DNA from 4 places in the Gordonia sp. DT30 genome. Region 1 is predicted to be linked to each of the others. Evidence: riboswitches for the same ligand, from Rfam matches in the RefSeq annotation. Region 1 holds a riboswitch; each other region holds the start of a gene.
The links. A riboswitch is a leader RNA that binds a small molecule or an ion and turns the genes downstream of it on or off. The one in region 1 is predicted to bind S-adenosylmethionine.
Positions count from the first base shown of each region.

Region 2: linked by a shared signal. The riboswitch ahead of ACLQ3C_RS13890 (ABC transporter substrate-binding protein) and the one ahead of ACLQ3C_RS02565 (amino acid ABC transporter permease) in region 1 are both predicted to bind S-adenosylmethionine.
Region 3: linked by a shared signal. The riboswitch ahead of ACLQ3C_RS13440 (aminotransferase class V-fold PLP-dependent enzyme) and the one ahead of ACLQ3C_RS02565 (amino acid ABC transporter permease) in region 1 are both predicted to bind S-adenosylmethionine.
Region 4: linked by a shared signal. The riboswitch ahead of ACLQ3C_RS10690 (bifunctional o-acetylhomoserine/o-acetylserine sulfhydrylase) and the one ahead of ACLQ3C_RS02565 (amino acid ABC transporter permease) in region 1 are both predicted to bind S-adenosylmethionine.

Region 1 covers NZ_JBNCLY010000002.1:128,079-135,333, forward strand. The annotation lists gene ectB (diaminobutyrate--2-oxoglutarate transaminase) at 1-651, opposite strand, end outside; gene ectA (diaminobutyrate acetyltransferase) at 871-1,398, opposite strand; gene rsmD (16S rRNA (guanine(966)-N(2))-methyltransferase RsmD) at 1,571-2,140, shown strand; gene coaD (pantetheine-phosphate adenylyltransferase) at 2,153-2,641, shown strand; SAM riboswitch class IV at 2,768-2,876, shown strand; gene ACLQ3C_RS02565 (amino acid ABC transporter permease) at 3,008-4,021, shown strand; gene ACLQ3C_RS02570 (amino acid ABC transporter ATP-binding protein) at 4,018-4,830, shown strand; gene ACLQ3C_RS02575 (ABC transporter substrate-binding protein) at 4,924-5,940, shown strand; gene ACLQ3C_RS02580 (GNAT family N-acetyltransferase) at 6,030-6,740, shown strand; gene ACLQ3C_RS02585 (DivIVA domain-containing protein) at 6,864-7,255, shown strand, end outside.
Region 2 covers NZ_JBNCLY010000013.1:102,307-109,561, forward strand. The annotation lists gene ACLQ3C_RS13860 (helicase-related protein) at 1-1,252, opposite strand, end outside; gene ACLQ3C_RS13865 (helix-turn-helix domain-containing protein) at 1,254-1,451, opposite strand; gene ACLQ3C_RS13870 (hypothetical protein) at 1,674-1,925, shown strand; gene ACLQ3C_RS13875 (hypothetical protein) at 2,093-3,469, shown strand; gene ACLQ3C_RS13880 (DUF998 domain-containing protein) at 3,423-4,091, opposite strand; gene ACLQ3C_RS13885 (aldehyde dehydrogenase family protein) at 4,197-5,549, opposite strand; SAM riboswitch class IV at 5,782-5,900, shown strand; gene ACLQ3C_RS13890 (ABC transporter substrate-binding protein) at 6,053-7,255, shown strand, end outside.
Region 3 covers NZ_JBNCLY010000013.1:763-8,017, reverse strand. The annotation lists gene ACLQ3C_RS13470 (hypothetical protein) at 106-600, shown strand; gene ACLQ3C_RS13465 (rhodanese-like domain-containing protein) at 597-1,010, shown strand; gene ACLQ3C_RS13460 (O-succinylhomoserine sulfhydrylase) at 1,054-2,253, shown strand; gene ACLQ3C_RS13455 (hypothetical protein) at 2,238-2,507, opposite strand; partial or broken gene ACLQ3C_RS13450 (GNAT family N-acetyltransferase) at 2,469-2,624, shown strand; gene ACLQ3C_RS13445 (isochorismate synthase) at 2,764-3,864, opposite strand; SAM riboswitch class IV at 3,956-4,069, shown strand; gene ACLQ3C_RS13440 (aminotransferase class V-fold PLP-dependent enzyme) at 4,087-5,457, shown strand; gene ACLQ3C_RS13435 (hypothetical protein) at 5,454-5,885, shown strand; gene ACLQ3C_RS13430 (hypothetical protein) at 6,398-6,709, shown strand; gene alc (allantoicase) at 6,839-7,255, opposite strand, start outside.
Region 4 covers NZ_JBNCLY010000009.1:29,371-36,625, forward strand. The annotation lists gene ACLQ3C_RS10665 (exodeoxyribonuclease III) at 1-89, opposite strand, end outside; gene ACLQ3C_RS10670 ((2Fe-2S)-binding protein) at 221-400, shown strand; gene bfr (bacterioferritin) at 493-978, shown strand; gene ACLQ3C_RS10680 (MFS transporter) at 936-2,300, opposite strand; gene ACLQ3C_RS10685 (PE-PPE domain-containing protein) at 2,357-3,916, opposite strand; SAM riboswitch class IV at 4,138-4,257, shown strand; gene ACLQ3C_RS10690 (bifunctional o-acetylhomoserine/o-acetylserine sulfhydrylase) at 4,320-5,672, shown strand; gene metX (homoserine O-acetyltransferase MetX) at 5,730-6,878, shown strand; gene ACLQ3C_RS10700 (Hsp70 family protein) at 6,923-7,255, opposite strand, start outside.

The DNA.
Region 1 (7,255 bases):
ACCCTCGCCCTGCACGGTTTCCACGATCACCGCGGCGGGCAGATTCAGACCACTGCCGGAATCGTCGAGGACGCGCTCGAACCAGCTGAAGTCCTCGACGGAACCACCGAGGTAGTTGTCGAAGGGCATCGGCGTGGCATGCACGAGCGGGATGCCGGCACCGGCGCGCTTCATCGAGTTGCCGGTCACCGACAGCGAACCCAACGTCATGCCGTGAAAGGCGTTGGTGAAGCTCACGATCGATTCGCGACCGGTCACCTTGCGGGCCAGCTTCAGTGCCGACTCGACCGCGTTGGTGCCGGTGGGGCCGGGGAACTGGATCTTGTAGTCCAGGCCGCGCGGGGCCAGGATCTTCGAGGCGAATGCCTGGATGAATTCACCCTTGGCCACAGTGGACATGTCAAGACCATGGGTGATGCCGTCGGACTCGATGTAATCGAGCAGGGCGGACTTGAGCACCGGGTTGTTGTGCCCGTAGTTCAGGGCGCCGGCGCCGGCGAAGAAGTCGAGGTAGCGGGCACCGTCGGTGTTGGTCAGCCACGAACCGCGCGCCTGTCCGAACACCGTCGGCCACGTGCGGCAATAGCTGCGCACCTCGGACTCGTATTGCGTGAAGACCGAATCATCGATCGTGGTATCGAGCTTATTCATGGGCATTCCTCCAATATGGGAAATCGTCGGGTCGGCGATGACCGGTGCGAGTGTGTATCGCAGGTGACCGGCCGCATCATCCGACCGAGAGGGCGCCGCTGCCGGAAGACACCCCGGACAAGTCCTCCGGCGACACACGATGCGGTGCTCCGGTTGGGGCAACAATTGCACCCTGAGTGCGCCACGGCGCAGTCAGTGAACACCAAAAACGTTGCGCCCCTATGGTTCTGGAACTTCTGGCTCGAGGAGGTAGAGATCCTCGGGCTCGTGGGCGTCCGGGAAGTCGTCGGCCGCAAACAGGTCGCGGCGTTCGAACCCCAGTCCGCGCGCTGCGGCGACTGAGGCAAAAAGTCGTTGCGAGGCAACGTTGTCCGGGCTGATGGTGGTGTGCATCGCCACGGCACCGCGTCCGCTGACGCGATCGAAGAGACGATGAAGCATCGTCCCGGCGATCCGGTGGCCGCGATAGGTGTCGTCGACGGCCACCTGCCAGACCATCAGCGTCGACGGATCTGACGGGCGGCGGTAGCCCGTGACGAAGCCTACTGGCAGACCGTCGACTTCGGCGACGATCGAGGTGTCGGCGAAGTCGCGGCACCACAGCACGTACGCGTAACTCGAGTTGACGTCGAGAACTTGCGAGTCCCTGGCGATTTCCCAGAGGCGGGTACCGTCGGCGACCTTCGGCGCGCGGTAGTCGAGAACTAGTTGGGTTGATGTGGCCGAACTTGTGTGGGACGGGCTCATAACGCACTCGACGTTAACAACGTGTGTCGGCGAATTCACCCGCCTGCACAAATCGGACCTCGAATCTCCCACTTAACCCCAGTTCACCCGGCAGATGTGATGCGGGACACAAACGGTTGCGCACGGGCCTACGGCGTGCGGATCGCGGTGACGGGGAGGGCAGTATGGAGCGGTGACGCGGATCATCGCAGGTCGCTTCGGCGGTCGCAGACTCACAGTTCCCGACGAGGGCACCAGACCCACCTCCGACCGTGTGCGTGAGTCGGTCTTCAGCATGCTCGACGCGCGCATCGATCTGACGAGTACCCACGTGCTCGATCTTTATGCCGGGTCCGGCGCGCTCGGCCTCGAAGCGCTCTCGCGCGGGGCGTCGTCGGCGGTCTTCGTCGACAGCCGGGGGCGCGCGGCTCGCACGATCTCCGCGAATCTGACGGCCGTCGGGGCGGCCGCCTCGGGGCGTGTGATCACCTCGCCGGTGTCGGCATTCCTTGCCGGTGCCGCGCCCGGCCGATTCGACGTGGTGTTCTCCGACCCTCCGTATGCGCTCGCCGATGATGAGGTGGCCGCCGATCTGTCAGCGTTGGCCACCGGTGGTTGGCTCACCGACGACGGGCTGGTGGTCCTCGAGCGCGGACGCCGAGCCGTCCTCTCGTGGCCCCCGGGCTGGGAACTGGTCGTCGACAAATCCTATGGCGACACCACGGTGAAGGTCGCACGCCCCGGTGTCGCCGCGGACGAGTAGGTTCTGCAGAGCATGACCAGTGCGGTGATACCCGGTTCCTTCGATCCCTTCACACGCGGACACCGTTACGTCGTGGAGCGCGCGGCCCGGTGCTTCGACGAGTTGGTGGTCACCGTCGTGGTCAACCCCAACAAGCGTGGTCTCTTCTCCGTCGAGGAGCGACTCGAGCTCATCGCCGAGGACTGCGCCGATCTGCCCAACGTCCGCGTCGACCGGTGGCAGGGACTGCTCGTCGACTATCTGCGGAACAACTCGATCCATTCGATCGTCAAGGGGCTGCGTTCGGCGGTCGATTTCGACTACGAGTTGCCGATGGCGCAGATGAACCGGGAACTGGCCGACGTCGAGACCGTCTTCCTGTTGACCGATCCGCGATACGCGCACGTATCGAGTTCACTGGTCAAGGAGGTCGCCAAACTCGGCGGTGACGTGGCGCCGTTCCTTGCGCCCCACATCCTCCGGCGACTGGAGGCCAACCTTGCGGGCGAACGCACCATCTGAGCCGGCAGGTCACCGGCCGCGCGGTGACGCCTGCAGCGGACGAATCCGAGGCGCCTGCGCCGGGAAAAAATCTCCGAGAATGTGAACGCTGACCGGCGAGGGCCGCCTCACTATCGTGAGCTCGACGGTCATGAGCGTCAGCGACAAGCCCTGGCTTGCTGACCGGCAACCCTCGCATCGCGGTGGGGTGCCCCAGGTGACGACCGGATCGGGTTTCCCCCGATAAGCGCGATGGATTCGACGTGCCGGTTCCGCATCGAACCGCCGGTCGCCGTGGTCTCTCGACGCCTGATGCTATTGCGCGGGTGTCGGTGTGGTCTGCAGCGTCATCGTGCTGCCCCCGTTCCCGTACAGGAGAGTTCACACATGTCAGCCGCCCCATCGCCGTCGACGAAGGCCCGCGGTCATGCGCCGCCCGATCCGTCACCACCGTCGGCAGCCACCGAGGTGCCCGACGTCGCCAGGCCGGAACGTGTGGTGCCACTGTGGCATCCGGGCCGCTGGGTGCTGGCGGCGATCGTGCTTGTCGTCGTGGCACAGATCATCCATGGAGTGGCCACGAACTCCTTCTTTCAGTGGGATCGTTTCGGCTACTGGATCTTTCGTCCCGTGGTGATCGAGGGACTCGGCGTGACTCTCGAAGTCGCCGCCTACAGTGCGGTTCTGGGCCTCGGCGTCGGTATCGTGCTCGCGCTCATGCGACTGTCGAAGAACCCGGTCCTGGCGGCGGTGAGCTGGGCCTATGTCTGGTTCTTCCGATCGATTCCGCTGATCGTCCTGCTGCTCATCCTGTTCAACTTCGGGGCCCTTTATCAGAGCCTGAGTCTCGGAATCCCCTTCGGTCCAGGACTTTTCCACATATCCGAAGCCGACCTGGCCACACCTTTCATCATCGCGGTCGTCGGTATCACCGTGCACGAGGCGGCATTCGCCGCGGAGATCGTGCGGGGTGGGATCCTGTCGGTCGATCAGGGGCAACACGAGGCGGCCGCCGCGCTGGGCATCCCGCGCGGCTACCAATTCCTGCGGATCACGCTGCCCCAGGCGCTGCGCACGATCGTGCCGTCCTATGTGAATCTGCTGATCGGACTGATCAAGTCGACCTCGCTGGTCTACTACGTCTCGTTGCTCGATCTGTTCGGCGTGGTCTCGACCCAGAGCAGCACATACTCCGGTGACATCATTCCCCTGCTCATGGTGGCGACGGTCTGGTACGTCATCTTGACCAGCGTGGTATCGGTCGTCCAGTTCTACGTCGAACGCCACTTCGCGCGGGGGGCGGTGCGAACGTTGCCGCCGACTCCGCTGCAACGTGCCCGCACGGCCGTGGTGACAGTTCGCCGTGGCATCGCATTGCGGCCCTGGATGCGTGCGGTATGAGTGTGAAATCGAATACAGCTCAGGCTGTTTCCCCCTCCGACCGGGCTCGCGGCGCCGGTGTCGACATCGTCGACGCGCACCGTTGGTACGGGGACAATCACGTTCTCCAGGGCATCGACCTGAGTGTTCGTCCCGGCGAGGTGACGGTGGTCCTGGGCCCGTCGGGTTCCGGAAAGTCGACGCTGCTGCGGGCGATCAACCATCTCGACCGACTCGATGCCGGCCATGTCAGCGTCGGGGGAGAGCTGATCGGCGTGCGCCGGCTCAACGGGCACCTCAAGGAGCTGCCCGAACGGGCGATCCTGCGTCAACGGCGCAACATCGGCTACGTCTTCCAGTCGTTCAATTTGTTCTCCAATCTCACTGCCGCGGAGAACATCACCGCGGCGCTGGTGTCGACGCGCCGCGCCCGGCGTGCAGAAGCCGGCGACATCGCGCGTAAACTCCTTGAGCGAGTCGGACTTTCGGACAAGTTCGACGCATACCCGCGCCAGCTCTCCGGCGGACAACAGCAGCGAGTGGCGATTGCTCGGGCGCTCGCGCTCGATCCGCGGGTCCTGCTTTTCGACGAACCGACCTCGGCGCTCGATCCCGAACTCGTCGGTGAGGTGCTCGCGGTGATCGCCGACCTCACTGCCACCGGCACCACGATGATCATCGTCACCCACGAGATCGGATTTGCCCGTGAGGTCGCCGACACCGTCGTCTTCCTCGATGACGGCCTGATCGTCGAGCAGGGCACGCCGGAACAGGTACTCGACAGCCCATCGCACGCCCGGACAAAGGATTTCCTGACGCGGGTCCTCTGAATTCCGCGTCCGTCACACCTATGCCGACGGGTGCGGAGGACACAGTGTCCGCCCGGCCTCGTCGATCATCCCCTGCAGAAATGGAGTTACACCATGTCATCTTCTCGATCCCTCGTCGCCCGGCTCGGCGCCGTGGCCATCGGCGGAGTACTCACCGCAACACTGGTCACCGCCTGCTCGGGCGGGTCCAGTGATGCCGCCGACTCGTCGGGCACGCCGGGCAGCGTCGTCATCGGCGCTGTCTCCAACGGGGCGGCGCAGGAGACCACGCTCTCTGTGCCGCAGGTGGATTCGATTCGCAAGGCGCTGCCGGCGAAGGTGCGTGATTCCGGTCAGCTCACGATCGGCATCGGCGCCCTGCCCTCGGGGAATCCGCCGCTGGCGTTCATCGGTTCCGATCAGCACACGCTGACCGGCGTCGAACCCGATCTCGGGCGCGCCGTCGCGGCGGTACTCGGCCTCAAGCCGGTGGTCGGCAACTCCACGTGGGAAAATCTCTTCGTCGGCATCAGCAGCGGCCGCTCGGATGTGGGCTTCTCCAACATCACGGTGACCGAGGAGCGCAAGGACAAATACGACTTCGCCACGTACCGCAAGGACGAACTGGCCTTCGAGGTGCTCAAGTCGAACGCGTGGAACTTCGACGGAAACTACGAGAATCTTGCGGGTAAGACCGTGGCCGTCGGGTCGGGCACCAATCAGGAACGGATCCTGCTGAAGTGGCGCGACAAACTCGCTGCCGAGGGCAAGACGTTGAACGTGGTGTACTTCCCGGACGGCAACTCGTTCAATTTGGCGCTCGCCTCGGGCAAGATCGACGCGTATCTGGCGCCCAATCCGACCATCTCGTACCACGTCGTACAGACCGCCAACACCCCGAAGGCCACGCGGGTGGCCGGAACCTACTCGGGTGCCGGCTCCACCTTGCAGGGTCTCATCGCCGCGACGACCAAGAAGGGTAACGGACTGGTCGGGCCGCTGGCCGATGCGATCAATCACCTGATCTCCACCGGTGCCTACGCCAAATTGCTCGCGGCGTGGCATCTGTCGGCCGAGGCGTTGCCGGCCTCGCAGATCAACCCGCCCGGGCTGCCCCGCAACGACAGCTGAGGGGCTCATGTGCAGGTGGTGGCCGGCTCCGGCTCGCCAACTGGCGACCTGAGAAACAGGAGGATTCGCCGATGGGACATCATCACCTCATGGATATCGACCGGGATGGTGGGACAGGCACGGACACAAGCGTTCTCGACGACCCGATCCGATCGTCGCTGACCGGGCACCACCGGCACCTGGCGCAGCGACACGGCCGCATCCTGCGTTATCGGGACGACGTGTCGATATTCGCGGCATTCCCGCACGATCCCGGACCTGCGGACTGGGCCGACGCCGCCGAGTTCTTCGGTCCGGGTGGCACCGTGCCGATCTCGGGAGTCATGCCCACCCCGCCGCCCGGCTGGGAGATCACGATGAGTCTGCCCGGAGTGCAGATGATCGCGCGATCGGTCGCTGCAATGGCCGATCGCTCTGCGGTGGTGCTGACCGACGACGATGTCCCGGCGATGATGGATCTGGTGGCGCGCACCCGTCCCGGGCCCTTTCTCCCGCGGACCATCGAGATGGGTACCTACCGGGGGATCATCGCTGATGGCGCACTGATCGCGATGGCCGGCGAGCGTCTGCATCCCGTGGGCGCGACCGAGATCAGCGCGGTGTGCACCGATCCGGCGTACCGCGGGCAAGGGCTGGCCGCGCGGCTGGTGCTCGCCGTTGCCGACGGCATCGTGCGACGCGGTGAGACCCCGTTCTTGCATGCGGCAGCCGACAACCGAGGCGCCATCCGGCTCTACGAATCGTTGGGGTTCGAGCTGCGCAAGGAGCTGACATTCGGGTCGATCCGCGTCCCTGAGTGATCCCTCGGGTATCACGTGACACGCCGACCACTCTGACCTCCATAACCACAGCGATCCCATTCGGCACAATAGTCACAGAAGTTTCACCAGATGACCAATGGCGTGAGCCGGATTGGGGTGGCTGTGTACCGCGTATTCGAAGCACTCGACGAACTCGTCGCAATCGTCGAGGAGGCACGTAGCGTTCCGATGACCGCGGGATGTGTGGTTCCACGCGGCGACGTGCTGGAACTGCTCGATGACATCAAGGACTCGATCCCGGGCGAGCTCGACGACGCGCAGGACGTACTCGACAGCCGTGACTCGATGCTCGAAGACGCCCGATCGCATGCCGACACCGTGACCGGCAACGCCGATTCGGAGTCCGAGGCGGTCCTCGCACACGCTCGTGCCGAGGCCGATCGCATCCTCGCCGACGCCAAGGCGCATGCCGACCGGATGGTCGACGAGGCGAACAACCACGGAAAGTCGCTGGTCGACGAGGCCGCCGACGAGGCTCGGCGGCTCTCGACCAG
Region 2 (7,255 bases), on a different contig from region 1:
CAAGCTGGAGCTGGTTCTTCAGATCGTTGAACCGGTTGTTGACCGGGGTAGCCGAGAGCATCAGCACCTTGGTCTTCACGCCCTCACGAATGACCTGGCGCATGAGTCGTTGGTAGCGGGACTCCTTCTCCTGCGCGTAGTCGGCGTTGCGGAAGTTGTGCGACTCATCGATCACGACGAGGTCGTAGTTGCCCCAGTTGACTCGGTCCAGCCGCAGCCCCAGCGACTCTCCGCGGGTGCGGGACAGATCGGTGTGGGCGAGGACATCGTAGTTGAAGCGGTCGCCGGCGAAGATGTTGGTGGTTAGGTTCGCGTTGTAGTTCGTCCAGTTCTCGGCAAGCTTCTTCGGGCACAACACGAGCACCGACTTGTTGCGCAGCTCGTAGTACTTCATCACTGCCAGCGCGGTGAACGTCTTACCCAGGCCCACGCTGTCGGCGAGGATGCACCCGTTGTAAGTCTCGAGCTTGTTGATGATCCCGGTCGCCGCATCGCGCTGGAAGTTGTACAGACTGTTCCAGATCTTCGTGTCCTGGTAGCCGGTCCGGTCGTTGGGCAGTACGTCCTCGTTGATGTCGTCGAGGAACTCGGCGAACAAGTTGTAGAGGATCAGGAAGTAGATGCGGGCCGGGGAGTTCTCGGCGTACACACTCGCAATATGGTCGCAGACCGCGTCCGTGACATCGTCCAGTTGATCCGGGTTGTTCCAGATCTGGTCGTACAGTTGGACGTACTGTGCCGTCATTGGAGCGTTGTCGACCCGGTGCACCATGTTCGACACGGCATTGCCACGTTCGTATCCGAGGTCTGACGTCGTGAAGCCCTGCAACGGTATGTAGGCGGCGTTGTCGTCCACCACCGCAAATTGCTGCATCGGGTTTCCAGTGGAGTTCGACCGGAATGTCACCTTCCTACGCACCCAGTCGGCGCACTCCTTCGCGATCGCGCGCTGGGTCAGCTTGTTGCGCAGGCGGATCTCGAACTCCGAGCCATACAGGGTCGATTCCGCACGGCCCGCCGGAATGAAGAACTCGCGGCGCTCCTTCCGGACCTTGTCAGTCACCTTCTCCGTCACGAAGGATGGTGAGGTGAAGATGAATTCCAGCTCGGAGATCTGCTCGAGTTCCTTGCGCAGCGCCTCGAACGCGAAAATCGAGAAGGTTGACGCCGCGATGCGCAGCTTCGACCCCGGCGTGATCTCGGTCTTGAGATCGTCGCCGAGCAAATCGTTGACGTTGTCGATGATCCGCACGTCAGTCCTCCGCCGTGTCGGTGTGAACGGAGGCCCCGCCACCTCGCACCCAAGAATCGACCTCGCTCGCTTGGAACTTCCACAGGCGGCCGATCTTGTGGGCAGGCATCGCCTTCTCGGCGATCCAGCTGTACACGGTGTCCTTGGTGACGCCGAGATGTGCGGCAATATCATCAGCGGACAGCCACGGTTCCGTCACTGCTACCTCCGACTCATCGACCGATCGCGAATTGGCCTCCCGGCACCTTACCCCGTTTAGCCCTGTTAGGAAGGGTCTACCCGAAGTTGGATCACTTCAGGTGGGCCGCGGCCCGATTGGTGGCAGCCTTCGCCCGCGCTCTGCGTCTTCGGTTCGGCGGCGGCCGCGTGGCCCTCGCGTCGTCATGACAGCGGCTTGTCGGTCCGTCACGGCGTGGCTTCGATGTGGCTCCTTCCCGGTTGGCCCGTCGTTCGCCGAGAGACGCTTACGCGGATCCGCGACAAGTTCACCAGCCAGGGCATCGACCCGGCGATCGCCGAGTCACTGGCGGTCACGATCCTCTCCGCCGTCGAGGGAGCGGTCGTCATCGCCCAGGCGCAGCGGTCGACGCGACCGGTCGAGGAGGTCGGCGCCCGACTGGCCGAACTCGTCGCATTGCACCTACCCGCAGGCCCCGATCCGTCGGCACCATGAGCGCGCCGGGAGGCGGCCCCACCGAACCGCCCCCAGGCGAACCGCCGGACCGCACGCAGAGTCGACTGCGGGTTCGCCCGCATCGGGTGATGCCGCCGCACTCGGGCACTGTCATGGTCAAGGGCATGCACCCGTCTGTCTCCCGAGACCGTTGAGAGCGAACCCCGATGACCGACGCCCAGGCAGTCCCCGAACTGACCGCCGACGAACGCACCGAACTCGAGCACCTCCGGGCCCGGGTCGCCGAACTCACCGAGGCAGCGCAGGCCCGCGACGACGACGCGGCCCCGCCGGCAGCACGTCCCCGCAGACGGATCAGCGGCCGTGCCGTCGGAGTGGTTCTGCTGGTCATTCTGTGCGCCGTATTGACTCTGCTGTCGGTGACGACCCGATATGTGCGCAGCCAGATCCTCGACACCGACCACTACGTGGCGACAGTGGCACCCCTGGCCGCCGACCCGGCGGTGCAGCAGCAGGTGACGACGACGATCGTCGATGCCATCAACGCCCAGGTCGACGTCCAGCAGATCACCACCGACGCCCTGACAAATCTGACGGAGCTGACCCCGGCCGACCGTCCACGCGCCGACCAAGCCATCATCGGCCTGGCCCCGGTGCTGGCCGGGCAGGCCGAAGGGTTCATCCACGGCACGGTGGCGCAATTCGTCGCCTCGCCGCAATTCCAGGACATCTGGACGACCGCCAACCGTGAGGCGCACGAGGCGGTGGTCGCCGCGGTGACCGGTGAAACCCGGCACGGTGCGGTCGAGGTCGACACCACCAGCGGAACCATCAGCATCCAGCTCGGCCCCGTCATCACGCAGGTGAAACAGCGCCTGCTCGCTCACGGATTCGCCTTTGCCGACCGAATCCCGGTGATCAACAAGGCATTCGTGATCTGGCACTCCCCGCAACTCGCCCGCGCCCAGCACCTGGTGAAGGCGCTCGACAAGGTGGCCAATGTCCTTCCCTGGCTGGCGATTCTGGCCATCGTCGCCGCCGTCGGCGTTGCCCGCAGCGGCCGACGATGGCGCACGCTCGCCGTGGCCGGAGTCGCGGTGGTGATCGCGATGCTGCTGCTCGCGATCGCCATTCTGGTGGGCCGCATGATCTACCTCGACAACGTTCCCGCCGACGTGTTGTCCCCGGGCGCGGCGCAGGCGATTTTCGACACCGTCATCGCCCCCATGCGGCTGGCGCTGCGTGCAGTCGCGGTGGTGGGGTTGGTCCTCGCCCTCGTCGGATACTTCGCCGGTGGGTCGGGCTCGGCGCGCGCGGTGCGCAGCCGCGTCGGACGCGGGTTCGCCGCGATCGATGCTCGGCGTGCCGATCGCGACCCCTCGACGGTGGAGAAGGTGTTGTGGCAGGCGCGGTTTCCGTTGCGGATCGCCGTGCCGACCGTCGCCGCGTTCCTCCTGATGTTCTGGCACTACCCCACGGGCTGGGTCGTGTTCTGGATCGTACTGATCGGCGCGCTGGTGCTCGTGGCGATCGAGTTCACGATCGCGCCGGCCCGACGACAGACGGTGTGGGAAGCGCCGTAGGCGCCCGAGCGATCAGAAACAGACCGAGCACCGCGACCCAGACGAAGAATCCGAAGATGCTGACCCGTTCGATCAGCCCCATCCACACCGTGCTCTCGCCGTCCTGGATCATCGGGACCATCCGGCTCGTGTAGGCGCCGGCCACCAACACGACGACCGCCGCGACGATGGTGAACCATCGAAACCAGCTGCGCCACAACACCGCTGCGAGTACCGTGCACACCGCGATCAGCATGACCGAGAGCAACGACAACACCAGATGGCCTGCGTCGTTCGACGAATCGCCGGCACCGGCGGCGATGTCGTCTCGATTGCTCATCGGAAACCACAGCCAGGCGACCCCGACGACTCCGAACACCACGAACAGCGCACCGAGGACGCGGACCCCGACTCGGCCGCCGGCGGATCGCCATACGCCGATACCGAATCCGATCATCAACGCGGTGAACACCGGCACCAGCCATTGCAGAAACCGCTGCGTCGGTGCGCCGGTCGCCGACAACTCGCTGATCGCCTGATCGGTCCGGCTGTACCCGCCGTAGCGGGACGCAGCGACCGCATCGTTGGCGAGGATGTAGAGCAACGCGTACATGGGTCCGCACGCGAGGAGTCCCGTCGTCACCCTGCCGACTGTCGCCCTGCCGTTCGCCACATATTCAACGTAGAAGCCCCGGAGTGGCGCTCACCAGGGTCTTTGGTCGGAATCCACCGCGGTCACGCGGCGAACTCACGGCCCGGGCGGCGCGTAATGCACGACCTTGACCGTGGTCATCTCGTCGAGGAGTTCGGGGCCGAAGCCGAAGCCGGTCCCGCTGGCGCCGCGTGGCTGTGAAGCACCGCCGGGCGCCCCACCGAACACGGCGTTGATCTTCACCGTCCCGACGGGCAGGGCGCGCCACGCCTCTTGTGCGTGCGCCATGTCGGCGGTGAGAACGGTTGCGGCCAAGCCGTATCGGTCATCGGCGGCCTCGACGAGCGCAGTGACGAAGTCGTCGACCACCCGCACCGGGGCGATCGGCCCGAACGTCTCCTCGCGCAGGATCGTCATGTCGGGGGTGCAGCCGGTCAGCACCGTGGGCGGGTAGAAGCTGCCGATGTCGTCGGAGATGACACCGCCGGTCCGGATCTGCGCGCCTTGCGCCACGGCGCCGCGGACCTGCGCGTGCACGGCGTCGCGCTGACGGTTGTCGACCAGCGGCCCGATACGTTCGCCCCACCTGCGCGCCTGCCCGCACAGCTCGTCGATGAAGGCGTCGGCGACGTCGGCGGTCACATACACCCGCTCCACCGACACGCAGATCTGTCCCGCGTTCGCGAAGCATCCGAGGGCCGCTTCTTCGGCGGCCCACGCGGGATCGACCCCGGAGTCGACGATGAGCGGATCGTTGCCGCCGTTCTCGAGCAGCACCTTGGTGCCGTGCTCCGCACATGCCCGGCGGATCTCGGTGCCGGTCGCGGTACTGCCCACGTGCGCAACCACATCCACCTCCGGCGACGCCGCGAGATGCGCACCCACCTCGCCTGCGCCGTCGACGATGCTCAGCACCCCGTCGGGCAGATGCTCGGCGATGATCTCGGCGAAGCGCCGACCTGTGGTGGGGCAGCGTTCACTTGGCTTGTGTACCACCGTGTTTCCGGTGACCAACGCTGCGCCGAGCAATCCGGCCGCCACGGCGGCTGGATCGTTCCACGGGGTCAGCACCGCGACCACACCGCGCGGCTCGGGCACCATCACGTCGAGCGCCGAGCGTTGCCCCTGCAGGGTCCGGCCCCGATGCACGGGTCCGAGTTCGGCGTACTGGAGCAGCGTCGATACGCCGGCGGCCACGCCACCCAGCGAATCGTCACCGGTCTTGCCCGTTTCGCGTTCGTTCCAGCCGGCGAGTTCGGCGGCCGCATCGCCGACCGCCACGGCCGCCTCACGTAAGCGCTCGGCACGCTCGGCCGCAGGGGTCGCCGCCCAGTCCCCGGCCGCCGCGCGTGCCGTGGTGATCGCGGCGTCGACCTGCTCGTCGGTGGCCGCGGGAACCTGCGAGACGATGTCGCCGGTCCGCGGGTCGTGGACTGTGATCGTTTCCATGGTCTCCAACACGGTGGGCCGCGTACCCGTTCTCGGGGCAATCGACACCTGCCGCCGGCCGATACATCCGGCGGCGCCCGTCACCGGCCCTGTAGACCCTCGCCGACCTTCGCGCCAGGTTAAGTCCGTCGCGATTCGAAATCACACGAAGTAGTGACTAACCGGCGAGTCTGAGTACTGTTCTGCTCAGTGGTCGACCCGCCAAAACCTTTGGTGGACTTCGATCGCTCTGTGTCAACGAGTACCAGTGCCAAGTTCCAGCTGGCTGGTCGGCAACCCTCCACCGCGGCGGGGTGCCCTGGATAAAGGACACGGCTCCAGCCCAAGCCGGGCATGGAGCAAGCGCGGGTTCACATATGGGTGCCCGAGGTGAATTCGGGAGTTCGATGATCAACCATGCCCGACCGACGAAGTCGGTTCGCGTCCCCCTGTCCGACCCACACCTGCCTGTGAGCGGACCCCAAAGGCCGATGTCAGCCACCCATTACCTCAGGAGAACGACCATGTCCCGACCAGCCGGCCGATTCAGACACCGACGCAATGCCACCCTCCTTGCGGCCGTCTCGATCGGACTCATCGCGAGTGCCTGTAGCTCGGGGAACAGCAGCAACTCGGCGACCGCCACGGGCAACCCGGTCGACGGCGGGACGCTGCGATTCGCCAGCGCCTCGGGTCCGGGCAGTTGCCTCGACCCGCACCAGAGTCCGGCCGACGTCGCGGGCTTCTATGCCCGTCCGATCCTGGACTCGCTGGTCGCCTTGAACAAGGACGGCTCGCTCCATCCATGGCTGGCGACCAAGTGGAGCGTCTCGCCCGACCAACTCACCTATTCGTTCACCCTGCGCGACGACGTCACGTTCTCCAACGGGGAGAAGTTCGACGGCAATGCGGTCAAGGCGAACCTCGACCACATCGTCAACCCGGCCACCAAGTCACAGTTGGCCGCCAACACCATCTCGACCTACACCGGCACCACCGTCATCGACCCGACACACGTCGAAGTCAAGTTCTCCCAGCCGAACTCGGCATTCCTGCCATCGCTTTCCACCGCGTATCTCGGTATCGAGGCACCGTCGACTCTCACACACGGCCCGGATGCCCTGTGCAGCAAGATCGTCGGCACCGGCCCGTTCATCAGCGAGAACGGCTACACCCCGAACAAGGGCATCGACTACACCCGCAACGACGCCTACAACTGGGGGCCGGGCAACGCCGACCACACCGGCAAGGCGCATCTGCAGAAGATCAGCATCCAGGAGATTCCCGAGGACTCGTCCCGCTACGGCGCACTGACCAGCAACCAGGTCGATGCGATCGCCAGCGTTCCGCCGGTCAACGTCTCCCAGCTCAAGAAGACCCCCGGATTCACCGTCGACACCGCTGCGGCCCCGGGTGGAAACTACAACTACTACCCCAACACGGAGACCGGCGTGTTCTCCGATGTCAAAGTCCGCGAAGCCTTCCGGGCCGGCATCGACTGGGACACCATCGTCGACAAGCTGTACTTCGGGGTCTTCCAGCCCGCCAACAACATCCTGAGCCCCGCCACGGTCGGTTACAACAAGGCAAGCGAATCCGCGTACGGCTACGACGAACACAAGGCCAATCAACTTCTCGACGAGGCCGGCTGGACCGCCCGTGACAGCGACGGCTACCGCACCAAGAACGGGAAGCGACTCACGGTAGTTCATCCATTCCTCAAGGAG
Region 3 (7,255 bases), on a different contig from region 1:
TCGGCGGATCTAGTTGGTTAGCCTCACCTTAACTGCTGGGGGTGGTGGGGTGGAGTCCCATGGGTGCTCGATCCGGGATCGGGGTACGTCGATACACTCGCCGACATGGTCGGACGCGGAGGCGGGCGGAGTGAGCCCGAGGCCGTCGACGACGAACCGGCCGCACCGTCGTGGCGCAAAGCCTGGCCCTTCCTGGTGGCTCTGCTCGTCGTCGTGCTGGCGGCTGCGGGCATCGGACTGTCGTATCTGTTCCGTCCGGCGCAGGAGCGGGCCGGCGATTCGGCGCAGGTGCAGTACGCGATCAACGATCTCTACACCGCGCGCAACAACGTCGACTACACCGCCTTTCGGGACCACACGTGTTCCGTCGACGTGAATTCGGCCGGGTTTCCGGCGCAGCCGGAGTTCGCGACGGAGAACCGGCAGTCGTTGGAGAGGAACGGCCGGATCGTGATCCCGGAGATCACCGACCTGAAAGTGTCGGGTGACCGCGCGAGGGCGACGGTACATTGGCATTTCGACAAACAGTCCGATGAGACGCAGACGACCAAGGTTGCCGCGGTTCGGGAAGACGGGAACTGGAAGGTGTGCAAGGCATGACGTATGCCGGTGATCTGACCCCGCAAGAGGCGTGGGACAAGCTCGAGCAGAATCCGAAGGCCAAGCTGGTGGACTGTCGCACCCGTGCGGAATGGTCTTTCGTCGGGGTTCCCGACCTCGAGATCGTCGGTAAGCGACCACTTTTCGTCGAATGGACCACCTTTCCCGACGGCCGACCCAACGAGGGATTCGTGGCGCAGTTGCGCGACGGCGGAATCGCCGACGACGACGAGGTGATCTTCCTCTGCCGCTCCGGACATCGCTCGATCGGTGCCGCCGAGGCGGCCACTGCCGCCGGGGTCAGCAAGGCCTACAACATCCTCGACGGATTCGAGGGGGCGCTCGACGAATACGATCACCGTGGGTTCAAGGGTTGGCGGGCCCTCGACCTTCCGTGGAGGCAGTCGTGAGCGAAGCGAGCGAGCTGGCCGACCCTACAAGCTGGAGGCAGTCGTGAGCGACGGTTTGCCGGAGGGGGTTTCGGCGGAGACGCTGTCGGTCCGCGGCGGTATCGAGCGGTCGGGGTTCTTCGAGACCTCCGAGGGGCTCTACCTGACGAGCGGATACGTCTACGAGTCCGCCGAGGCCGCGGAGCGCGCCTTCACCGGCGAGGACGAGCGTTTCGTCTACTCGCGTTACGGCAATCCGACCGTGGAGATGTTCCAGGAACGGCTGCGTCTGATCGAGGGAGCCGAGGCGTGTTTTGCCACGGCCAGCGGGATGGCCGCGGTGTTCGTGTCGCTCGGTGCCCTGCTGAAAGCCGGTGACCGGCTGGTCTGTGCGCGCAGTCTTTTCGGGTCGTGTTTTGTGGTGGCGAACGAGATCCTGCCGCGGTGGGGTGTGCACACCGACTTCGTCGACGGGGAGGACCTGTCGCAGTGGGAGCGGGCGCTTTCCACGCCCGCCGACGCGGTGTTCTTCGAGACTCCGTCGAATCCGATGCAGAGCCTCGTCGATGTGGCCAAGGTATCCGAACTGGGGCATGCGGCAGGGGCAAAGGTCGTGTTGGACAACGTATTCGCCACTCCGCTCCTGCAGAGCGGTCTGGAACTCGGGGCGGACGTCATCGTCTATTCGGGCACCAAACACATCGACGGGCAGGGCCGCGTGATGGGCGGCGCGGTGCTCGGGACCAAGGAATTTGTCGACGGTCCGGTGAAGATGCTGATGCGGCATACCGGTCCGGCGCTCTCCCCGTTCAATGCCTGGACCCTGCTCAAGGGGCTGGAGACAATGAAGCTGCGTGTCGACGCATCGGTCGCCGCGGCGTTGCGGATCGGCGAATTCCTCGAAGCCGATCCACGTGTGCGGTGGGTGAAGTATCCGTTCCTGAAGTCGCACCCACAGTACGAGCTGGCGACCGCGCAGATGTCCGGGGGCGGCACGGTGGTCACCTTCGAGCTCAACGACCGCGACGGCGTGGACGGCAAGGAGCGCGCCTTCGAGGTGCTCAACGCACTGCGCATCATCGACATCTCCAACAACCTCGGTGATTCCAAGTCGCTGATCACCCATCCGGCCACCACCACGCACCGTGCGATGGGGCCGGACGGGCGCGCGGCAATCGGGTTGAGCGACTCCGTGGTTCGGCTCTCGGTGGGCCTCGAGGGCATCGACGATCTGCTCGCGGATCTGGATCAGGCGCTGGGATAAGGGCGTTCATGGCGCCGTCGTTGTCGATCCGCCGTGCCACCGCCGCCGATGCTCCGGCCGTTGCGGGCGTGCACGTGCGGTCGTGGCGGCGCGGCTATCGCGGATTGCTGCCGGATGCCGAGCTGCGGGCGATGCGTCCGGCGGATCGGGTCGGCGACTACACCTTTGACGATGACCGTGGTCCGCACACGTGGGTCGCCGAGACGTCGGGCGGGATAGCCGGATTCGTGACGATCGGCGAGCTCGATGGTCATGCCGCGGTGATGGCGCTCTACGTCGACCCGGACCATTGGCGGTCCGGGATCGGGTCGGCGCTGATGGATCGGGCGGAGTCGGAGATCGCCCGGCAGGGTTATCCGGTGGCCCGGTTGCATGTGCTCAAGGGCAATGAGCGAGCGATGGATTTCTACGCCGGCCGTGGATGGGCCCGACCGGACGAGTGCGTTCCGGCGACGTCTGGGGTGTGCACGTCGACGAGGTCGAATACGAGAAGATCGGCTGAAAGGTCGGTTAGCTGCCGTCGACACCCAACGCCCGCAGCACCGTTCGTAATTTGGCGGTGGTCTCCGCGAGCTCGGCGTCGGGATCGGAGTCGGCGACGATGCCGCCGCCGGCCCAGGTGCGAAAGGATCGTCCGTCGGAGTCGATCTCGAGGCAGCGGATGGTGACCATCCATTCGCCGTCACCGTGGGCGTCGGCCCAGCCGACGGCGCCTGCATAATTTCCGCGCGGCTCCTCGTGGTCGCGAATGAACTGTGCCGCAACATCTGTCGGCGTTCCGCACACCGCGGGAGTGGGACTCAGGGCGAGGGCGAGTTCCAGCGCGTTGAGATCGGGATCGGTCAGGTGCGCCCGGATCGGGGTGGCCAGATGCCACATCTCTCCGGTCGACAACAGTTGTGGGGCATCCGGAATGGTGATCTCGTCGCAAAGCGGCGCGAGTCGTCGGCGCAGATGGTCGACCACGAAGGCATGCTCGCGGTGGTCCTTGCCGGATGCGGCCAGCTTCTCGCGGGCCTCGCGGTCGGCGACCGGATCGGGGAACCGGGGCGCCGACCCAGCATACGGCCGGCACGTCACCTCGCGACCGGCCTTGCGTAGCAACAACTCCGGGCTCGCACCGAGTAACCAGCCCGGTCCGGTGTCGACGGCGAAGGCATTGTGTTCACTGTTGCCATGGGCCAGTGCATCCAGCAGTCCGGTCACCTCGGCCGGGGAATCGAGCACTGCCCGAACGGTTCTCGCGAGCACCACTTTGTCGAGGTCGCCTGCAGTGATGGCGGCGACTGCGCGCCGCACGCGGTCGCGGTGGGTGGCGGCGTCGGGGATCTCGGTGAACCGGTCGAGTGTGTGCCGGGCCGGCGAGCGGCCGGCCAGGGGCGGCAGATCTCGTCGTAACCGGCGGGGGACCATCAACGCGGAGGTGCCGGCGGGATCGAACGGCAGGGCACCGACGACGGTGTCGGCGCGGCCGGTCCGCAGGTCGTCGATGGCCGCGTCGACCTCGGTGAAGCGCCGGATGATGCCCTCGGCGCGCACCGTCCCGTGGGGGCGGGAGAGGACGAAAGGCGCCTGCGCCGGGTTGTCGACGCTTTCCGGGTCACCGCTCACCAACCCAACCTAGCGCCCACATCGCGGCGACTTCGGCCCACGGTGAGTGAAAATTGACACCCCGACGCGAGATGGGCCACTCTGGACGTCAGGTCATGAGTGCCAGTGACAAGCCCCGGCTCGCTGGTCGGCAACCCTCCTCCACGGTGGGGTGCTCCGGGTGACGACCGGGCTGTGTTCCAACCGGACACGGCAAGCGTGGATTTCCGAGGAGTTCTTTCGATGACTGCTGTCGTGCGCACCGCACCCGTTCTGTCCGATACCGTTTTCGCCAATCTTGCGGCCTGTACCGAACCGCTGGCGGCGGTCGTCGGCGCCGACGAGAAGGCGCCGCTGGCCGGCGGTGGCGAGATCGCCTACGCCAACCTCGACTACGCCGCCAGTGCACCCGCGCTGGTCGCCGTCGCCGAGTCGGTGTCGGCGGCCCTACACCAGTACGCGAGCGTTCACCGCGGCGCCGGCCATCTGTCGCAGGTCACCACCCGGCGCTATGAGCAGTGCCGAGAGACGGTGCGGCGCTTCGTTCGTGGGCGTTCCGATGACACCGTCGTCTTCACGCGCAACACCACCGATGCGATCAATCTGGCCGCTCACTGCACACCCGGCGACGTCGTCGTCCTCGATATCGAACACCACGCGAACCTGCTGCCATGGCTGTCACGGGACGCCGGTTCGGCGCGCATCGTGACCGCGCGGCCCAGCATCGAGGACACTCTCACCGCGCTCGAGTGCGAGCTCGCCGCGGCCCCCACATCGCTGTTGGCGGTGACCGCCGCATCCAACGTCACGGGAGAGGTGCTGCCGGTCGGGCGGCTCGCCGCGATCGCCCACCGCCACGGTGCGCGCATCCTCGTCGACGCCGCGCAACTCGTCGCCCACCGCCCGGTGTCGGTGGTCAGCCACGGCATCGACTACCTGGTGTTCTCCGGCCACAAGCTCTACGCCCCGTTCGGGGCGGGTGTGCTCATAGGCCGCTCCGACTGGCTCGACGACGCCGATCCCTACCTCGCGGGCGGCGGGGCGTCGGCGCAGGTGAGTGTGGTCGACGGCCCCGACGAGAACTGCGCGGCGACCGCCTGGCACACCGGTGCTGCCCGGCACGAGGCCGGATCGCCGAATGTGTTGGGCGCCATCGCGATCGCCGCTGCGTGTGACGCCATCGCCGACATCGGCATCGAGTCGATCGGAGCGCACGAACACGAACTGCGCCGCCGCCTCGACGACGGGCTCGCCGCAGTCGACGGGGTCCGCACCCTGCAGATCTTCGACGACGTGACCGATCGGGTCGGGATCGCCGGGTTCAGTGTTGCCGGACATACCCCGCGCGCGGTCGCGGAATACCTCAGCGCAGAACACGGGATCGGCGTGCGCGACGGCAAATTCTGCGCGCATCCTGTACTCAACCGCCTCGGGCTTCCCGCCGGCGCGATCCGCGCCAGCTTCGGTCTTGGAACCGGCTCGTCCGACATCGACCGCCTCACCGGCGCCCTGCGGCAACTGGCCGCCACGCAACCGACCTCCACCCGACCGACCTCCACGCAACCGACCTCCACGCAACCGAGCGCGACGACACCCCCAGGAGCCCCGGCATGAGCATCGAACTCGACCGCATCAGCATCGGGCGTCCGCCGCTGCACGTGGCGATCCTCGGCGACGAGCCCGCCGACGCGGCACCCATCGTCGTGCGCCGACCCACGCTGCGTGACGCGCAGCGCGCCCGTTCGGTGCTGCGATCGGGCACCCGCGACACTGCCGGCTTCTCGGTCGCGCTCGAAGTGGAGGTGGCGATCGCACCGAGTGCCGCCTCGGCCCGCGCGGCGGTCGCCGGCATCCCGGACGAACTCGACGGCGGCACGGTCCGCTACGTCGGCACGCCGAGCGGTCTGGTCACCTTGATCCGCGACATCTACGCCGCCGAGGTCGCCGACGCGGTGATCCTGGTGCCGCTCGACGGATCGGCCACCGACAACCGGCTGCGTCAGCTGGTGCTGCCGTCGTTCGCGCCGCGCCGCGCGGCCTGAGCGACCGAAACAGATGAACCCCGGTTGTCCGAATGGACGCCGGGGTTCATCTGTGGAAGTTCTCCGCTGTCCCCGGGTGAGGCGAACCAACATGTGCCCAGGGCAAGCGCTAGACGGTGTACGTGTTCTCGGCTCTCGATGCAATGACGATGGCGCAGGTCAAGGCGGTGCGCAGCACAATCAGCCAGGCGCGAACGTCCACGTACGACAACGCGGTGACCTCAGTCGATTCGGCAGGGGAAGCGCGCACGCGCAGGGCACTGAAGCTGTAACTCTGGAACGCAGAAGTTGCCGGGGCATTCCTTTTGCCACTGCATCTGTGCGAAGTGTCAATTCGCAACGCGGTGTCGGACGCGATTGCCGCTCACTACGGAAGGCGCTGGCCTTGGTCTCAAGGTTTTGAACGGTCGTTGCCCGCAGACGCCCGTGGCCGGTACAACCCACGAACTGACCTGGCAAATGCTCGTCGGGACACATCGTCGACAGGGAAAGTCATCCCTGAGGTGAAGTTCGTGTTCTGGCAGAAGGTGTTCACCAGCCGCTACGATGCCGTCATCTGGGACTCGCAGATCGCAACCGTCCTGCCCGGCGACAACGTCAACGGGGGTAGTACGGCGAGACTCCGAGCTCGCGTGTATAGCGACCTTGACCGTATCCGATTGCTTCGCAACCGCATTGCTCATCACGAACCGATCATCTTTCGCGACCTTGCGGCGGACTTGGCCGCGATCAAAGACCTTGTTCAACTGCGCTGCACCCACACAGCGCATCTACTCGAAGAAGCAGAGAGTGTCACGGCGCTGCTGCCTCAGCGGCCTCTCTGAATCGGCATCTGGATGGTGGGCCGTATGAGCTGCGTTACCGGACGGTGCCGTTCCCGCACGGGGCCTCACCATTGGCCTCGGCGTGCCAACAGGTCACCGAGAGCCCGCTTTCGCAGGCACCGGATGGTCCTACGCCTCCCCGCGCTCCCATTGTTCGACCAGTTCGGTCTGCGATTCCTCGGTGAGCACCCCGTACAGCCGGAGTCGGGCCATCCCGCCGTCGGGATAGACGTCGACGCGCGCCTCGGTCATCGGGCGGTCGGCGTCGATGACGAAGCGGTGGCGGGTGTCGGGCTGTAAGTCGGTGCGCCCCAACACCTCGAACCACTCGCCGTCCTCGCCGTCGCGTCCGTGGATCGTCGCGGCGCCGGGCGCATTGCCGAGGAAGTAGCTGGTGTCGAGTTCGACGAGACTGACCAGTCCCTGCCCGGCCAGCCGAACCTGCACCCAGTCGTTGCCGTCGTCGCGGCGGCGGGAGGTCTCCCAGCCCTCGCCCATGTTCCGGGCGCGGCCGGGCATCAGCAGGTTGTTGGGGGAGCTGTAGAA
Region 4 (7,255 bases), on a different contig from region 1:
CAGGCCAGGAACCCGGGATTGACGTCCGAGCGCTGCTTGGTGGCCGCCCGGATGCCATTGACATTGACGGTGGTGATCGTGGTCGTCACGGGTCAACAGACTACGCACCGGCCACGACAGGGCACGCACGCGGAGGAAGCCGGGACGGTGAAGGTTAGGCAAGCTTGCCTTCGAGTCGAATTTATGTAACCCTCACCTAACAGCTAGATGAGGTGAATCCATGTTCGTTTGTATCTGCCGGGGCGTGACCGAGCACGAGGTCCATGAGCACTGTGCCGACGGCGCGCGGACCGTCGACGCGATCGGCGATCGCTGCGGCGCAGGCGAAGGCTGTGGAACCTGTCTCGAACGGCTGCAGGAGATACTGAGCGAAAAGTCCGCGGTCACCACCGCCGCCTGACCTGCTCGCACCCCATGCGATCGGGCCGCGTGGGGGTTTTGTCGTGCTACGGTTCGTGGACATTTTTCTTCCGGACCGAACGGAGTTGCGGCATGCGCGGAGATGACGAGGTCATCGCCCTACTCAACGAGCAGCTCACCAGTGAGCTGACCGCGATCAACCAGTACTTCCTGCACTCGAAGATGCAGGCCGACTGGGGTCTCACCGAATTGGCGTCCAAGACCCGTGCCGAGTCCATCGAGGAGATGCAGCACGCGGAGATCCTCACCGATCGCATCCTGTTCCTCGAAGGACTCCCGAACTACCAGAAGCTCCTCCCGCTGCGCATCGGTCAGACGCTGCGCGAGCAGTTCGAATCCGACCTGGCCATCGAAATCGAGGTCGTCAACCGACTCAAGCCGGGAATTGCCTTGTGCCGCGACAAGAATGATGTCACCTCGGCAAAGATCTTCGAGGCGATCCTCAAGGACGAGGAACACCACATCGACTACCTCGAGACGCAGTTGGAGTTGCTCGACCGGCTCGGCGAGCAGCTCTATATGTCCAAGACGGTCGCCACTCCGCCCGACGTCGGCTGACCGGCCGGTCGTCGTGTCCGTCGCTGCGTCCACAGGGCGACGATGAGGACGGCGACGCCCGCCACCGCGAGCACCGCACCGAGCGCCGACGGCGCCCGATAGCCGTAACCCGCCGCGATCACCACGCCGCCGAGCCATGCGCCGGCGGCGTTGGCGATGTTGAGGGCCGAATGGTTCAGCGCGGCAGCCAGCGTCTGGGCGTCGTCGGCGACGTCCATGAGCCGGGTCTGCAGGGCCGGGATCATCGACGTGCCGCCGACCCCGATGAGGAACGTCAGCGCGAGCGCGATCCAGATGAACTGCACGAACAGCGCGAAGAGCAGCAGCACCGCCGCGAGGCAGAGCAGTCCCACCAGGATCGATACCGACACGCTGCGGTCGGCAGCCATGCCGCCGACGATGTTGCCGACGACCATCCCGAGCCCGAAAAGCATGAGGGCCACCGGCACCAAGCCGACCGGCAGTCCGGCCAGCGATGTCAGCGTCGTGTTCAGGTAGGTGTAGAAGGCGAACATTCCGCCGAAGCCGACGGTGCCGATGAGCAGGGTGAACCAGACCTGCGGCCGGCGCAGCGCACCGAGTTCGGTCATCGGGTTGGTCGCAGGCATGTCCTGCAATGTGGGAAGGCTGCGCGCGAGTGCGGCGATGGTGAGCGCACCGACGACCACGACGACAAGAAATGCGCTGCGCCAACCGAAATGCTCACCCAGCCACGCCGCCATCGGGACGCCCGCGACGTTGGCGACGGCGAGCCCGAGCATCACCTGCCCGACCGCCTTCGCGCGGCGTCGTGGTCCGGCAAGGTGGGCGGCGACCAATGCCGCCACCCCGAAGTAGGCGCCATGCGGTAGGCCGGCGATGAAGCGGGCCGCGATCAGCAGACCGAAGGTGGGTGCGAGGACCGTGGCCGCGTTGCCGACGGTGAACGCGACCATCAGTCCGATCAGCAGGGTGCGGCGCGACATCCGGGCGGTGAGGGCCGCGATGAGCGGTGCGCCGACGACAACGCCGAGCGCATACGCGGAGATGACCGAACCGGCGGTGGGTTCGGTGACATCGAGTGCGCCGGCGATGTTGGGGAGCAGACCCATCGAGACGAACTCGGTGGTGCCGATCCCGAAGCCACCGAGCGCCATCGCGAGGATCGCCCAGCGGACCGTCCGCACACGCGCAGAACCGTTGTCCGGCAACGACTCCCCGGCTTCACGCGCAGCGACGTCGGTCGTCGGGTGCGCAGTGGCCGGCTCGTCGGCGGGAACTGCCGCCTCGGGATTCGCTGGTGTGGACACAGGAGTCGCAACCACCACGGCGCACGCGAGCATTCCCGGGGCGGTCGGTGAGTTCGTTCACAGGCCCCGTCGACCGCGCGAAACGATCGTCACGGCACGGTCGGTACGGCACGCTCGGTGGAGGATGCCGTGCCGGTGGCGGTGGTGGGAGCCGCGGCGGTGGGAGCCGCCGCGGTGGGAGCGGCCGTGGTGGGAGCGGCCGTGGTGGGAGCCGCGGTGGTGGGAGCCGCGGTGGTAGTGGGAGCCGCGGTGGTAGTGGGAGCCGCGGTGGTGGTGGGAGCGGCTGTGGTGGTCGCCGGCGGTGCGGTGTCGGGGCTTTCGGCCCGTGTCACCACCGGGACACCGGCCCCTGTCACCGCCGTCGTTGCGCTCGGCACTGTCTGCACCCCGTCGACGACCCGCTCGGCCCAGTACGTGGCGAAGTTCCTCGGCAACAAGACGATGCTCTTGGCGCTGGCCGCCAACGCGGTGACTCCGTGGTCGAACAGGTCGGCGTCGGAGTTGAGCACACCGTTGGCGATGTCCTGGAGGACGAACAGATCCGGCAGGTATGCGCCGTAGCCGAGTTGGGGTAACGGCGGTAGCCATCCCATGGCCCAGCGGATGGGTGGTTGAAAGTCGGCGAGGGTGATGCCGATGATGTCGGGCAGGCGCAGGCGGTAACGCATGAGGTCCGGAACGGTCCCGGTGTAGCCGACTGCGGTCAGTGCGTTCGCCACGATGATCGCCATCGACGAGGGCGAGGCGATCGTGCATGTCCGCACCGCGCCGTCGGTGGTGCAGGTCATCGTCTCCGCTGCACCGTTGACGGTCCACGTCTGACCGGTGCCGGGGAATTGGTACATGTGGAATGGGTACTGGCCGTGCTTGATCCAGTAGCCGAAGAAGGCGTCGACGTCGCCGATCGGGTCATGGAGCGGATCGGGCAGGTCGCAGATCGGGTCGCCCTCGATGCAGTAGGTGGTGACGGGTACGCCGCCGTAGTCGGTGCCATCGCGTGGCCCCGACATCGTCATCCCCGGAATGGCCCCGACCAGTGTCAGTTCGATTCCCTGTCCCCAGAGAGTCGCCGACATCCGCGGGTCCGCGTAGAGCTCGCCCGAGACGGTCGTCGCGCCGCCGGCGTCGGTGGTGGAGATGACGTACGTCGACCCGTCGGCAAGCGTCACCGGCCGATGCCGGCCGATGTCGGTCAGCGCGTCGCCTGCGACTCGGGCGCCCTGCGAGTAGCCGGCGATGACGACCTTCTTGTCGGTGCCGCATTCCTGCTGATAGGTGGCCACGGCTTGTTCGAGGTTCTGCGCACCCTGCGTCTGGCTCGCGTTGTATCCCACCGATCCCAGCGGCCAGATGGTCGCGGCGTACGGCACCGCCTCGACGGTGTAGGGGTTGCCGAGGTTGGGGTTGTTCTCGTCGGGACGGTTGTCCGGGCCGAGGCCGGTGTAGCGCTGTCGCACACCGACGAGGTACGAGCCGTCGGAGTTCCATGTCCCGCCGACGATGAACACCCGGCCCGGGCCGCTGCAGTCGTATGTCGTGTCCGCCGCCGCCACCCCATGGCCCCAGAACATCGTGGCGGTGAGCGCGAGGCCCATTGCGGCGGCTCCCCACACGAGACAGACGCCACGGATCGAGGTGCGGAGTCCCATCGCTGCCACGTCCTTCGGTGAGGGCTGATCTGCGCAGCTTAGGCAGGCGGAGCAGGTCGGCACCGGGCAATCACCCAGGGCACCCCCACATTCCCCCGCTCGATGGACACCGCGGGCGAATCCGGGACCGGAGAACACCGATAACGATCTGCGCAATTCACCAACCAGCCTGAGCAGGAGGGTTCTCAGCGAACGACGACCGTGTTATATCCTTGTCGCCAGGTCATGAGCATCAGCGTCAAGCCCCGGCTTGCTGATCGGCAACCCTCCAACCGCGGTGGGGTGCTCCGGGTGATGACCGGGTTGGGGATCGCTGTATGGGTCCCCGGCAAGCGCGGGTCCGAAGGTCGGACCCCAACAGGGTCTCCATACCCTGCCGACCGTAGAAAGTGATCTATTTTTCATGTCTGACGCAGCCAACGACGGCCCCGATTCCCCCGATCCCACCGACGCCCCGGATCCCACCGAGAACTGGAGCTTCGAGACCAAGCAGGTCCATGTGGGGCAGTCCCCCGACGCCGCGACGAACGCACGCGCACTGCCCATCTACCAGACCACGTCGTTCACCTTCAACGACACCCAGCACGCCGCCGATCTCTTCGGTCTCGCCGAACCGGGCAACATCTACACCCGGATCATGAACCCGACGCAGGATGCCGTCGAACAGCGCATCGCCGCGCTCGAGGGCGGTGTCGCGGCCCTGCTGGTCGCCTCCGGTCAGGCGGCCACCACGTATTCGATCCTCAACATCGTCGAGAACGGCGGACACGTGGTGTCGAGCCCGCGTCTGTACGGCGGCACCTACAACCTGTTCCACTACACCCTGCCCAAACTCGGCATCGAGGTGTCCTTCGTCGAAGATCCCGAGGATCCCGAGTCGTGGCAGGCCGCGATCGGCGACAACACCCGCGCGTTCTACGGCGAGTCGATCTCCAACCCGAACAACGAGATCCTCGACATCCCGGGTATCGCCGAGGTCGCCCACCGCAACGGACTGCCGCTGATCGTCGACAACACCGTGGCCACGCCGTATCTGCTGAACCCACTGGCCCTCGGCGCCGACGTCGTCGTGCACTCGGCGACCAAGTACATCGGCGGCCACGGGACCGCGATCGGCGGGGTCATCGTCGACGGCGGCACCTTCGACTGGCGTGGACAGCGTGACGGCAAGGACCTGTTCCCGGGATTCACCACGCCCGATCCGAGCTACCACGGCGCGGTATTCGCCGATCTCGGCGCCCCGGCGTATGCGCTGAAGGCGCGCGTGCAGTGGCTGCGTGACACCGGTGCGTCGATCTCGCCGTTCAATGCCTTCCTGCTCGCGCAGGGCCTCGAGACGCTGAGCCTGCGCGTCGAGCGGCATGTCGCCAACGCCGCGCGCGTCGCCGAATACCTCAGCGATCACGCACAGGTCGAGTCGGTCACCTACGCCGGACTGAAGTCCTCGCCGTGGTACCAGCGCGGCCAGGAGCTCGCACCAAAGGGTCAGGGCGCCATCATCGGATTCGAGATCACCGGTGGCGTCGACGCGGGCAAGCGGTTCGTGGAGGCGTTGACCTTGCACAGCCACGTCGCCAACATCGGTGATGTGCGTTCGCTGGTGATCCACCCGGCGTCCACCACCCACAGCCAGCTGACCCCCGAAGAGCAGCTCGCCGCAGGCGTCACCCCCGGTTTGGTCCGGCTCGCCGTCGGGATCGAGGGCATCGACGACATCATCGCCGACCTCGACCAGGGCTTCGCGGCGGCCGAGTAGACCCAGCCGAGTACACCGAGACAGCCGAGTAGACCGAGGACAGGAGCACAACATCCCGTGTCGGTGAGCATCGACCCCCAGGCGTCCGCAGCGCATCAGCCCGAATGGGAGCAGGTTCCCGACGGGCAGATGGTGCGAATGCGCCTGGGATCGTTGGCGCTCGAGTGCGGCGAACGGATCGACGACGTCACCCTGGCGTTTCAGCGCTGGGGGACGTTGTCGCCCGCACGGGACAATGTGATCCTCGCCCTGCACGCACTGACCGGTGACTCGTATGTCACCGGCCCGCCCACCGACGAACACCCCGCGCCGGGCTGGTGGGACGGTCTGATCGGACCGGGCGGCGCGATCGACACCGACGAGTGGTGTGTCATCTGCGCCAACGTCCTCGGCGGCTGCCGGGGATCGACGGGACCGGCGTCGCCCGATCCGGATGGGCGACCGTGGGGTTCCCGATTCCCCGCCATCACGGTGCTCGATCAGGTGCGCGCCGAGGCGGCGCTGCTCGACGCCCTCGGCATCGAGAGCATCGGCGCGGTCCTCGGCGGTTCGATGGGTGGCGCCCGCGCCCTCGAGTGGGCGATCGAATATCCCGACCGGGTACGCAGCGCGCTTGTTCTCGCCGTCGGGGCACGTGCCACCGCCGACCAGATCGGCACGCAAACCACCCAGATCGCCGCCATCACCGCCGACCCCGAGTGGCAGGGCGGTGACTACCACGGCAGCGGCCGGTCCCCGATCGTCGGACTCGGAATCGCCCGGCGCATCGCGCACCTGACCTACCGATTCGAGGGCGAACTCGACGAGCGTTTTGCCAATTACCCTCAGGGCCACGAGGATCCGCTACACGGCGGGCGGTACGCGGTGCAAAGCTATCTCGAACACCAGGCCGACAAGATCATCGGGCGGTTCGATCCGGGCAGCTATGTGGTGCTCACCGACGTGCTGAACAATCACGACGTGGGACGCAATCGCGGCGGTATCGCCGCCGCGCTCGACTCGTGCACGGTTCCCACCGTGGTCGCGGGCATCGATTCGGATCGGTTGTATCCGTTGCGGTTACAGGCCGAGATCGCCGAAGGGCTCGGCAACTGCGTGGACGGCCTGCAGGTGCTTCGGTCCGACAAGGGCCATGACGGGTTCCTCACGGAGTTCGACGCGATCGCCGATCTCCTCAAACGCACCGTGGACCTCGCGCGCCGCTGACCCGTCCGCGAGCACAGGTCCGGGCGGGCCACCGGGCGCGGGGATCAGCCGGCCGGCGTCGTGGTGGTCGTCACCGCTGGGGCCTGCTCGGTCGCACTATGCGGTGGAACTTCCGTTTGCCGCGAACTCGGCTGTGACGGAATGACATTCGGAGTGTCCCCAGTCGGGGTCGTCGATGGCGACGTCGGCGTCGTCGGGACGCTCGGGATCAGTTCCGGCGGAATCAGTCCGGGCGGGATGGGCAGGGTCGGGAACGGCGACAGGCTCGGCCCGGACGGCACCTCGCCCGACGGTGTGGTCGGCGGCGTCGTGGTGTTGGGCACGAGCGTCAACGTGCTCGTCGGGGTGGTCAACGGCAATTCCGTTGTCGCCCAGCC